Regions from separate parts of the Fictibacillus sp. NPDC058756 genome, predicted to be linked through region 2. Evidence: a T-box and tRNA genes for the amino acid it is inferred to sense, from the RefSeq annotation. Region 2 holds a T-box; the other holds one or more tRNA genes.
What was found. The T-box of region 2 lies ahead of argS (arginine--tRNA ligase). A T-box ahead of a tRNA ligase gene usually reads a tRNA of that ligase, here a tRNA-Arg.

Region 1 (6,110 bases), 610 kb from region 2:
GCACGTTCTGCCTTAAAAGCAACTAAGAATAACCATGTAGGCGTGATTGGTACGATAGGAACAATAAATAGCGGAGCGTATAAGCAGGCTCTTCAGCAGATCCGCAGTGATGTAATCGTGGAGAGCCTGGCTTGTCCATTGTTCGTTCCTCTGGTTGAACAAGGGAAGCTTTCCGGAGAAGAAACATTGAATGCTGTTTCAGAAACATTATATCCTCTCAAGGATGTTTCAATAGACACGCTGATTTTAGGCTGTACACATTACCCTTTGTTACGGCCGGTTATTCAGCGCGTAATGGGTGAACATATCAAAATCTTATGTTCAGGTGCGGAAACTGCGCGGGAGGTTTCTGTTATTCTTGATCATAGCGGATTATTGAACACTGGAGAAAAGAAACCGGCGCACCGATTTTTGGCCACTGCAGAAAGCAGCCAGTTTTTAAAAATAGCCAATCATTGGCTAAATACAAAAATAGATAAGGTAGAATGTATCAAGCTTTAAAAAATACCGTTTTCGCTATCTTTGTTGTACTTGTAAGGGGTTGATCTCCGCTCCAGGATGCTCGCTTTCCGCGGGGCGTGCGGTGAGCCCCCTATCGCTTCGCGCTGGCGGGGTCTCACCTGTCCCTCTGATCCCGCAGGAGTCTCGCACCTTCCGCTCCAATCAACTTGGCAATGAAGAGAGGTAACAAAATACTCGAAAGCAACAATTATTCAGAAACTAGCCTGAAAAAGAGCAGACTCACATTTTTGTGAAGCTGTTCTTTTTATTTTTGTACAAGTGGTCTATCAGAAGAAGATAGCTCGTATACATAATAGTACAAACCACTTGAGGAGGGAAAGTATGCGCAAAATAATGAAGTCAGGGGCTCCGCTGCTTTTTTTATCAGTGTCATTACTGGTATCAGGTTGCGGAATAGGGGGAGAGAAAGCAGGAACTGAGCTTGATCCCCCAAAAGTGAATTACGTGAAGGAAGGAAAGTCGCTTGATAAAAAAGAAAAAACATCCAAGACCGAGAGCACTCAAAAAAGACAGCTGTTTTTATTCGACAGCAACGGAATGGTTGTACCTCAAGTACTTGCTTTGCCGAAAAATGATGAAACGGCCAAGCAGGTTCTGCAATATCTTGTAAAAGATGGTCCGGTAAGCAATATGATTCCGAATGGCTTTCAAGCTGTATTACCAGCAGATACGGAAGTTCTATCGGTAAATATAAAAAAGGGTACAGCGACTGCAAACTTTTCAAAAGAATTTACGGAGTATAATGCAAAAGATGAAATGAAGATTCTTCAAGCCATAACATTTACACTTACACAGTTTGATAATATTAAAAAAGTAAAGATACAGATCGAAGGCAAGAACCAAAACTCAATGCCAGTAAATAATACACCTGTTGGAGAAGGTGTCAGCCGAGTAGATGGAATTAATCTTGAGAACGGCAGCGTAGCAGATATAACAAACAGTGAACTTGTAACACTTTACTTTTTAGCCCAGACACAAGATCAAACGTACTATGTGCCTGTAACACGCCGTGTAGCGAAAGAAGGAACCGACAAGGTCACAGCTACAATTGAACATCTAATAGACGGTCCTTCTGCTGAAAGCAACCTTCTGACTGATTTTAGAACGGATGTAAAACTATTGAGTACTCCTGTTGTAAAAGATGGAGTAGTTACGCTTAATTTCAACGGTGCTGTATTAGATAACAAAGAAGAAAGTATGATTGCAGATGAAGTATTAAATTCAATTGTTCTTTCTTTAACTGAGCTTTCGGAGGTTAAGAAAGTCGCCATAAAAGTAGATGGAAAGTCAAAGATCTTTACTGAGAAGGGAAAAGAGCTTACAGCCCCTGTTTCCCGTCCGAAAGAAGTTAATACAGGTGAATTTTAAATCAGCAACTGATGTGATAAAGTAAAGAGACGAGAAAATCGTCTCTTTTTTGTGCTTCACCAAGGTTTCTTTATTTACGATGATAGCGGAGGACTATATATGAAAATTTTAATTGCTACAAAAAACATAGGTAAAGTTAAAGAGTTTCAAGCCATGTTCAAAGATTTTGGTATTGAAGTCATATCGCTGCTTGACATAAAAAATAGTCCGGATGTTGAAGAAACTGGGGTTACTTTTGAAGAAAATGCGATTTTAAAGGCAGAAGCCATCTGCTCCATTATGAAAATTCCAGTTATCGCTGATGATTCAGGTCTTGAGGTAGATGCACTTGAAGGAAGACCGGGAGTTTATTCTGCAAGATATGCGGGAAGCGAGAAAAGTGATGAGGCTAACATGGATAAAGTTTTAAACGAACTTAGGGGAGTAGCTGAGCCGAATCGGACAGCACGTTTTGTTTGTGCATTAGCTTTTGCAAGACCCGACATAAAAACATTTGTTGTAAGAGGTACATGCGAAGGTGCAATCTTGTCAGAAAAACGGGGTACTGAAGGGTTTGGGTATGATCCGATCTTCTACCTTCCCCAATTAGATAGTTCCATGGCAGAGTTGTCGAAGGAAGAAAAGAATAAAATCAGTCACAGAGCTGTCGCATTGCAAAAATTAAAAGATTTTATCAGCAAGGAGGACATGCTATGGCAAAAGCCTTGATTGTTAGTGACAGTCATGGATTAAAAGAAGAATTAATTACGATAAAAAAGCGTCATGAGAATGAAATTGATCTAATGATCCATTGTGGAGATTCTGAACTTGAAACAAATGCCAAGGAGCTGTCTGGATATGTTACTGTAAGAGGTAATATGGACTTTCTTGGCAAGGATTTTCCGAATGAAGCTATTGAGATGCTTGGAAATAAGTGTTTGTATATTACTCACGGGCATTTATATGATGTAAAGATGTCTCATCTGTCTCTTGCTTATAGAGCAGAAGAAACAGGTGCCGGTATTGCCTGCTTCGGTCATTCGCATATTGCTGAGGCTTACGAACGGGAAGGAATGGTTTTTATCAATCCCGGAAGTATAAGACTGCCTAGAGGAACTTTTGAAAAAACGTATGCTATTTTAGAAGTTAATGATATCGATATTTCAGTAATTTTTTATTCACTGGAAGGAAAGCGAATCGACCATCTATCAAAAGGATTTAAAGGGAATTAAAGAGAAATCGCGAAAAAATAAAGAAATAGGTTGACTCTTTTGTAGATATCATGTATATTAAATTATGTCGTCGCGACAAGATCTAATATGTCTGCGGGTGTAGTTTAGTGGTAAAACAAGAGCCTTCCAAGCTCTGGTCGTGAGTTCGATTCTCATCACCCGCTCCATTTGTTTTTCTCACGTTCAAATGGCACAAAAGAGTTACATCTGAAGTTTACAGATCTTACATTTAAAAATGCATGTTATAAAAAACATATTTGTATCCACGGTCGACAGGTGGAACAAATCACTGTGTGCCCGCAGCGCATGGTAATTGCGGAAAGCGCATTGCTATGCGGAATGGGCTCCAATACATATGTCCCAGTAGCTCAGCTGGATAGAGCATACGCCTTCTAAGCGTACGGTCGGGAGTTCGAATCTCTCCTGGGACGCCATATAACTATTAACGTAATACATAATCAAACACGTTTCGTGTCCTCTATTAAAGGATACGAAGCGTGTTTTTTTATGTATTTTTTTGTGATTATTTCGTTTTGTTGTAAGCGCTTTAAAAATGTTTACAAACATAACTTTAAACTATATGTTTGCCTCAACCATGGGAATGAAAGCGCCTACAAAATATCAGAAAAGTCAGAATTGAATCATTTTAATGAAATTCATGGTTGACCCTGCTTTGATATGGGCGTAATATTGTCAACAATTATTAATTATTTTTAAAAAATTCTAATAATTCATTTTCCGAAGAAAAGGAGGATCACGATGCAGGAGCAATGGGTTTATGTAAATGGTGAGTACGTATTAAAAGACGATGCTAAGGTTTCAGTGTATGATCATGGTTTTTTATATGGAGATGGGGTGTTCGAAGGCATTCGAGTCTATAATGGCAACGTTTATAGGTTAGATGAACATCTTCAGCGCTTATACGAATCAGCTCAATCCATTATGCTAAATATTCCACACACGAAAGAAGAGTTAACAAACATCATTGTAGAAACGCTCCAGAAAAACCAATATCGTGATGCTTATATCCGATTAGTTGTTTCACGAGGTAAAGGCAATTTGGGTTTAGATCCGTTTACATGCGGAAAACCTGGAGTCATTGTAATTACAGAGCAGCTTGCTCTCTTTCCTAAAAAACTTTATGAAACAGGTCTTGAAATCATCACTGTTGCGAGCAGAAGAAACAGACCTGATGTATTAAGTCCAAAAGTGAAATCATTGAATTACTTAAATAATATTTTAGTAAAAATTGAAGCGAGCCTGGCAGGTGTTAGTGAAGCGCTGATGCTTAATGATCAAGGATATGTAGCAGAAGGTTCTGCAGATAATGTATTTATCGTTAAAGGAAACACGATCAAAACTCCTCCTGGCTATCTAGGAGCATTAGAAGGAATTACGAGAAACGCAATTGTTGAAATCGCTAATGAACTTGGATACAAAATGGTGGAAGAACCGTTTACTAGACATGATGTATACGTAGCTGATGAAGTCTTCCTTACCGGAACTGCTGCAGAAGTAATTGCAGTTGTAAAAGTTGACGGAAGGGTGATCGGAAACGGAGCACCTGGCGAACATACAAATAAATTATTAGCGGCCTTCAGGAAAAAAGTTGTTGAAGAAGGTGTAAAAGTTTATTCAGGACAGACCGTGCAAGCAGGATAAAAGTTGTATAGGAGTGTTTCAAACATGCGCAGTAATATGATCAAACAAGGAATAGATAGAGCCCCGCACAGAAGTCTTCTCCACGCAGCGGGTGTTGCACCAGAAGATATGGATAAACCATTTATCGGTGTTTGTAATTCCTATGTTGATATTATTCCGGGGCACATGCATTTAAATAAAGTGGGTCAGTGGGTTAAAGAAGCCATAAGGGAAGCAGGCGGTATACCATTTGAATTTAATACAATCGGTGTCGATGATGGCATCGCGATGGGGCATATCGGAATGCGCTACTCGCTTCCAAGCCGAGAAGTCATTGCAGATGCAGCAGAAACAGTAATCAACGCTCATTGGTTTGATGGCGTCTTTTATATTCCAAACTGCGACAAGATCACACCAGGTATGCTTATGGCGGCTGTAAGGACAAATGTTCCTGCCGTATTTGTTTCAGGCGGACCGATGGAAGCCGGAAAATCGCTGGCAGGAAAATCACTTTCACTTGCCTCGGTTTTTGAAGGTGTTGGCTCTCATTTAGCCGGAAAAATGACCCGAGAAGAGCTGCTGGAGCTTGAAACAAGTGCTTGTCCAACATGCGGATCTTGTTCAGGAATGTTTACAGCTAACAGTATGAATTCAATTATGGAAATGCTGGGAATTACTTTGCCGGGTAACGGAACAATCGTTGCAACATCCGATGAGCGGAGAGAGCTAATCCGTGATGCGGCAAATTCTCTCATGAATCTAGTAAAAGAGAATGTCCGCCCTAGAGATATTATTACGAAAGAAGCGATCGATGATGCTTTTGCACTCGACATGGCAATGGGAGGCTCGACTAACACAGTTCTCCATATGCTGGCGATAGCGAATGAAGCTGAAATTGAATACGATCTGACACGGATCAATGAAATTGCAGAAAGAATTCCATACTTGTCTAAAATCTCTCCTGCTTCGGATTATTCCATGCAGGACGTTCACCGAGCTGGAGGCGTAAGTGCGATCATCAATGAACTTTGCAAAATGGAAGATGCAATTCATAACGACCGTATTACGATTACGGGTGAAACTCTTCAAGAGAGGGTCCGTAACGCTGAGATTTTAGATGATGATGTCATTCGCCGAAGGGATAATGCTTATTCACCAGTTGGCGGGTTATCTATCCTTTATGGAAACATAGCACCAGATGGCTGTGTTATCAAAGTGGGAGCGGTTGACCCTTCAATCAAGACATTTCAGGGAGAAGCAATCGTTTATGAATCTCAGGACGAAGCGATCCAAGGAATCAACAATGGTGAAGTTCGAGAAGGCCATGTTGTAGTTATTCGCTATGAAGGACCTAAAGGTGGACCGGGA
Region 2 (6,110 bases):
CCATATTTGGACCGCTTAGTCCCTGCCAAGGATTTTCTGATTTGGAACGTTGATGACTCATCTTTTGTTCCCTCCTGCTTCCCTTTGTAAGTATTGTGCTGTTGCTGTTAACAGGTGATTCATCATTTCTCGCCATTAATTTTTCCCTATATAAAGCGCTCTCAAACAATGAATGAAAAGAACCTTATCATTGATAAGGTTTCAACTGTAACAATGGTCATTGCCATTATACTATATTTTCGCAGAAAGTGAATTTTTGTTTTTACGATTTATAAGATAATTTGCCCATTTCGTTTTACTTATAGTAAATATAAGGAGTGCGAGCCAGATCAAGGTAAAAGATACGAGGTGAATATCAGTAAACGTTTCGTGATATAAGAAGACTCCCAGCAAAAGCATAATGGTTGGAGCAATATATTGCAGGAATCCTGTCATCGTCATTGTTATCCGCTTTACTCCTTGAGCGAACAGTACGAGCGGCAATGCGGTTACGATACCTGCTCCCCATAGAAGGACAGTTGTTGAAATGCCGCCAGTAATAAAAGAACCTGTTCCGTTCCACTGAAGATAAGCTATATAAGCAAAAGCAGCAGGAACGACAAACATCGTTTCTAATGTTAATCCAGTTAATGAATCAAAGCTCCCAAGTTTTTTTGCAAGTCCATAAAGCCCAAAAGAGAGTGCCAGGAATATTGCTACCCAAGGGAATTTTCCGTACTGCCACGTTAAAAGAAACACACCGCATGCTGCAATTACAAATGATACAATCTGCCAGCTATTTAATCTTTCTTTTAAGACTGCCATACCTAAAATGACATTTACAAGCGGATTGATGTAATATCCCAGGCTTGCTTCAACTACATGATCGTTATTAACAGCCCATATATACATTAGCCAGTTCCCGCTGATTAATATGGAAGCTATAAAAACAGAAAAGAATTGTTTTTTGCTCGAGAAAAGAATCTTAACATCTCTGTTAAGGGTCTTTTTTCTTTTTAAAATAAACATTACTGCCAGCATTAGTACAAATGACCAAAAGATGCGATGCGCTAATATTTCTCCTGAACCTGATTGATCTAAAGGTTTCCAGTATAAAGGAAGAAACCCCCAGATCAAGTAAGCGAAAGCCGCGTACCAGACTCCTTTAGTTTGTTCGCTGTATGTTTTCATCTATTTTTTCCTCGATTCCGGAAGATTTAAGGTTATAAGATTATATAACGGAATCGTAAGAATTTGCCAGTAAGTAAACTCAAAACTAAAAAAGATTTATTTCTTTTATATAATATTGTAAATATAATTCAAAAGTTACTCACACGTTACATTTGTTTAGGTGTCTGAATTCCTAATAATCTTAAGCCTTCTTTTAGAACGATCTGTATGCTGGCGCACAATGCAAGTCTTTCTGCCGTCTCATTGCAATTAAGTATTTTGACACTTCCATAATAGTGGTTGAACTTGTGAGATAACTTTAAAACATATTTCGATATAATAGAAGGTTCTTTTCGGAAAAATGCATTTTGTACGATTAATGGAAACTCATTTAAAACAGAAATAAGCTCCCAGCTCTCTTCTTCAATTGAGTAATTTTCTGGCAATTGGCCATTAAAATTGCCTTTATTTAATAACGTTTGAATTCTGGCTGCTGTATATTGTACGTAAGGTCCTGTATCTCCTTCAAACTTAAGCATCTGCTCAAGAGAGAATTCAACATCATTGCCTTTCTCATTTTTTAAGTCGTGAAAGATTACTGCTCCTACCCCAACTTGACGAGCTACTTCATCCACCTCGAGTAATGCTGGGTTTTTCTCTCGAATATTATTTTCAGCAAGCTGAATGGCATCCAAAAGAACCGTTTCAAGCAAAACAGTTCTTCCTTTTCGCGTACTCATCTTCTTCCCGTTCTGCAAAATAAGCCCGAAAGGAACATGATGCATATTTTTTGCCCATTCATATCCCATTTTATTAAGTACTCGTTTAACTTGTTCAAAATGCAGAGATTGTTCATGCCCTACAACATAAAAAGCTTGATCAAAATCGTAAGTTTTCTTTCTATAAATTGCTGCAGTCAGGTCACGTGTTGCATAAAGTGTCGCTCCATCCGTTTTTTTAATCAGACACGGCGGTATGTCCTCACCAACATTTACGATTTGAGCACCGTCGGAAAGTTCGAGAAGTTTTTTCTCCATCAGCTCTTTTACGGTAGCATCCATTTTATCGTTGAAAAATGCCTCTCCGTTATACGAATCGAATTGGACTCCAAGGAGTTCATAAATCTTCTGAAATGCGTTTAATGATACTTCTTTAAACCACACCCACAATTGTATTGCTTCCGGATCACCATCTTCCAGCTGCTTGAACCATTTTCTGCCCTCATCGTTTAATGCAGGATCCTTTTCTGCTTCTTCATGAAAGCGAACATATAGTTTTGTCAGTTCTGGAATTGGATTGGCTTTAACTTTTTCTTCTGTCCCCCATCGTAAATAGGCTGAGATTAATTTTCCAAACTGAGTACCCCAGTCTCCAATATAATTTATTTTCACCGTTTCATAACCGCATTTTTCACTGATTGATGCTAAAGAGGATCCGATCACTGTTGAACGAAGGTGTCCCATTGAAAAAGGTTTCGCAATATTAGGAGATGACAGGTCAAACACAATTGTTTTGCCTTTTCCGATCAAATGACTGCCATAATTCTTTCTTTCTTTTAATATGTTAGTTATCAGGTTAGCTGCTGCCGATTTTTTATTTAAGAACACATTTACATATCCTCCGGCAGTTTCAATCTTACTAAAGAGACTTGGGAGGCTGCCTGCAGATAATCTATTAGCGATCTCAGCAGGTGAAGTTTTATAGATTTTTGCTAACTGAAAACAAGGAAAAGCTAAATCGCCTTGATGCAGCTGTTTCGGTTTTTCAATTAAAGGTACGATTTGTTCAAAAGTGAAATCTTCACCAATTTGGCTTTGAAGATAAGCTGCAAACTCTTTTTTTTCATTCATATTTTTCCCTCCCAAAATAAAAAACCGTCTCTTCTAATAATAGAAGAGACGGATTATACCGCGGTACCACTCTTGTTGCCTTTAAAAGGCCGCTTGATCTGTTAACGGGATGTCCCGGTTTGCCCTACGGAATTTTCAAGCAAACATTTCCAAAGTGCGCTTCTTCTGACGGTTGTGCCAGGCTTCCACCGATCCCGGCTCTCTATAACAAACTAGACAGAGTACTCTCTTTTTCATAAATGTTCGGTTCTTTAGTTTTCCATATTATATGAGGGGAAATCTAAAAAGTCAACATATTCCATTTAGTCTAAATCTAAGTAATCTCTCATTCTCTTAATGTATCGTTTCAGCCTGAACATTGTTTCAGTTCGCAAGTACTTGGATGTAAATGCAGAAGAAATAGCTTGTATAGATACGAAAACGCCATGTTCATTCACTCTTACTGGTATGATACCGGTAAAGATTGTTTCCCCGCTGCTTTTATAGAGAAGTTCTGTTGACACTAAAACTAGTTTTTCATCCGTTTGCTCTCCAGGCTGAACTGACTCAACCTCAAATAAAAATTGAACGCTCATAGCTGCTCCTTTACGTTTGTGTCGGTAATTATATGATATAATGCATTAGCTCTGTTTGTCAGTTAAAACCACAAAGGAAGTATGCAAATGTTCCAGACACACACATTAAAAGATAAATACAAGCAATTTTTAATTTTGGTTGTACCTGTTCTGATTACTCAGCTTGGACTATATGCGATGAACTTTTTCGACACAGTTATGAGCGGACATGCCGGAGCGAAACAGCTTGCAGGTGTTGCCATAGGCACAAGTCTTTGGGTTCCGATTTTTACTGGTTTAAACGGGATCTTAATGGCACTGACTCCGATTGTATCTCAGCTGACAGGTGCTAAAGACACTAAAAATGTTCCCCGAGCTGTCATGCAGGCCGTTTACCTTTCCGTTGTGATTTCAATAATCGTTATTGTTCTTGGTTCATTTATATTGGATCCGATTTTGAATGCAATGTCGTTAGAGGGTGAGGTCGAACGTGTAGCAAGAGGATATTTGATAGCATTGTCTTTTGGGATACTGCCGTTATTTTTATATGGTGCATTAAGATCCTTTATTGATGCATTGGGGCAAACTAGAATTTCAATGTTTGTTACACTGTTTGCATTACCCGTAAATGCCTTTTTCAATTATTTGTTTATCTTTGGTAAAGCTGGATTTCCTGAACTAGGAGGAATCGGGGCAGGGATAGCCTCTTCAATCACATATTGGATTTCAGCTATTATAACAATTGTTATTGTAATGAAAACGAACGAATTTAGAAGTTATCATCTATTCAAGACTTTCTATAAGCCTTCCCTTTCAGCATGGAAGGAACAATTGAAAATAGGAATACCAATTGGGCTGGCTATCTTTTTTGAAGTTAGTATTTTTGCCGCAGTTACATTATTGATGAGTGACTTTAATACAGTCACAATTGCTGCTCATCAGGCTGCTTTAAATTTTGCTTCTTTCCTTTATATGCTCCCATTGAGCATTTCCTTTGCTCTTACGATAGCTGTTGGATTTGAAGTTGGTGCATCACGATATAAAGATGCTGCACAATACGGTTATATTGGAATTTTTACAGCAATTGGCTTTGCCTTGATTTCATCAGGTTTTCTTATTGCCTTTGATGAACAAGTTGCCAGCATTTACTCGAATGAACCAGATGTAATACAGCTTACTACCTCTTTTTTATGGTACGCGGTGTTTTTCCAGCTAGCTGATGCTATAGGAGCCCCTATACAGGGTGCGTTAAGAGGATATAAAGATGTAAATGTTACATTTATATTGTCATTCATCTCTTATTGGGTACTTGGATTGCCTGTTGGGTATTATTTAGCTAACTTCCCTTCTTTTGGGGCATATGGATACTGGATAGGATTAATTTCAGGTCTATCAGCTGGGGCAATCATGCTATTTATTCGTCTTAAATCTATACAATCAAACTCTTATACCAAACTAATAAACAAATAAACCAGCCAATGGCTGGTTTATTTGTTATCAAAAAGTGTCAAGTATTCTTCATAACCCTTTTCCTTTAATTGGTCTTTTGGAATAAAGCGGAGAGCAGCAGAATTTATGCAATAACGAAGACCGCCTTTATCTCTAGGACCATCTGTAAAAACATGGCCCAGATGAGAATCAGCTTCTTTGCTTCTGACTTCTGTACGGATCATCCCATGAGAAAGATCCTCTTTTTCATCAACCGTCGAAGAACGAACAGGTTTAGTAAAACTTGGCCACCCGCAGCTGCTGTCAAACTTATCAAGAGAAGTAAAAAGCGGTTCCCCAGAAACAATATCGACATAAAGACCTTCTTCCGTGTGATCCCAAAATTCATTTTGAAAAGGCGGTTCTGTTGCATCATTCTGTGTAACGTTATATTGCAATGGGTTCAGTGTTTTCAGTATCTCCTCTTTTTTCCGTTTATCTTCCCAATGTGATTTTATAAAGAGATCACGTCCAGAACCTTGTCGGTATCTTTTATAATGAAATGGATTTTTCTTATGATAATATTGATGATATTCTTCAGCTTTATAAAAAGTCTGAGCAGGCAGAATTAAGGTTGCAATTGGCTTATCGAACCGTCCACTCTTCTGTAATTCAGCTTTAGATTGTTCAGCTATATTTTTTTGATCTTCATTGTGATAGAAAATGGCTGTGCGATAAGAGTCTCCTCTATCATAGAATTGTCCCCCCGCATCTGTAGGGTCAATTTGCTTCCAGAAAACAGATACTATTTTTTCATAAGAAATGATTGATGGGTCAAAAGTGATTTGGACAGCTTCAAAATGCCCTGTCGTCTCACTGCACACTTCTTTATACGTAGGGTTTTCTTTATGTCCTCCTGTATAGCCTGATTCAACTTTAATAATCCCTGGCCACTCTTCAAAAGGTGTAACCATGCACCAAAAGCAGCCTCCTGCAAAAGTCGCAATTTCATAATTCTTCATGAAATCAAACTCCTTTTTATCTGTTTGTTCCATCATATAAGAATACGATGTAAAAGCATAGAAAAAGACCTTAACCTTACCCTTTTTTTACTATGGGCCCTGCAGTT

Region 1: it encodes a tRNA-Arg, which carries the amino acid that the T-box ahead of argS (arginine--tRNA ligase) is inferred to sense. The anticodon was not compared.

The regions. Positions count from the first base shown of each region.
Region 1 covers NZ_JBHYPU010000001.1:1,232,016-1,238,125, forward strand. The annotation lists gene racE (glutamate racemase) at 1-501, shown strand, start outside; gene ACFW35_RS06130 (GerMN domain-containing protein) at 844-1,890, shown strand; gene ACFW35_RS06135 (XTP/dITP diphosphatase) at 1,990-2,598, shown strand; gene ACFW35_RS06140 (metallophosphoesterase family protein) at 2,583-3,101, shown strand; tRNA gene ACFW35_RS06145 (tRNA-Gly) at 3,195-3,268, shown strand; tRNA gene ACFW35_RS06150 (tRNA-Arg) at 3,459-3,535, shown strand; gene ilvE (branched-chain-amino-acid transaminase) at 3,861-4,763, shown strand; gene ilvD (dihydroxy-acid dehydratase) at 4,788-6,110, shown strand, end outside.
Region 2 covers NZ_JBHYPU010000001.1:1,845,957-1,852,066, forward strand. The annotation lists gene ACFW35_RS09230 (2-oxoglutarate dehydrogenase E1 component) at 1-61, opposite strand, end outside; gene rarD (EamA family transporter RarD) at 232-1,170, opposite strand; gene argS (arginine--tRNA ligase) at 1,317-2,999, opposite strand; T-box leader at 3,041-3,245, opposite strand; gene ACFW35_RS09245 (hypothetical protein) at 3,302-3,574, opposite strand; gene ACFW35_RS09250 (MATE family efflux transporter) at 3,662-5,023, shown strand; gene msrA (peptide-methionine (S)-S-oxide reductase MsrA) at 5,041-6,003, opposite strand; gene ACFW35_RS09260 (DMT family transporter) at 6,080-6,110, opposite strand, start outside.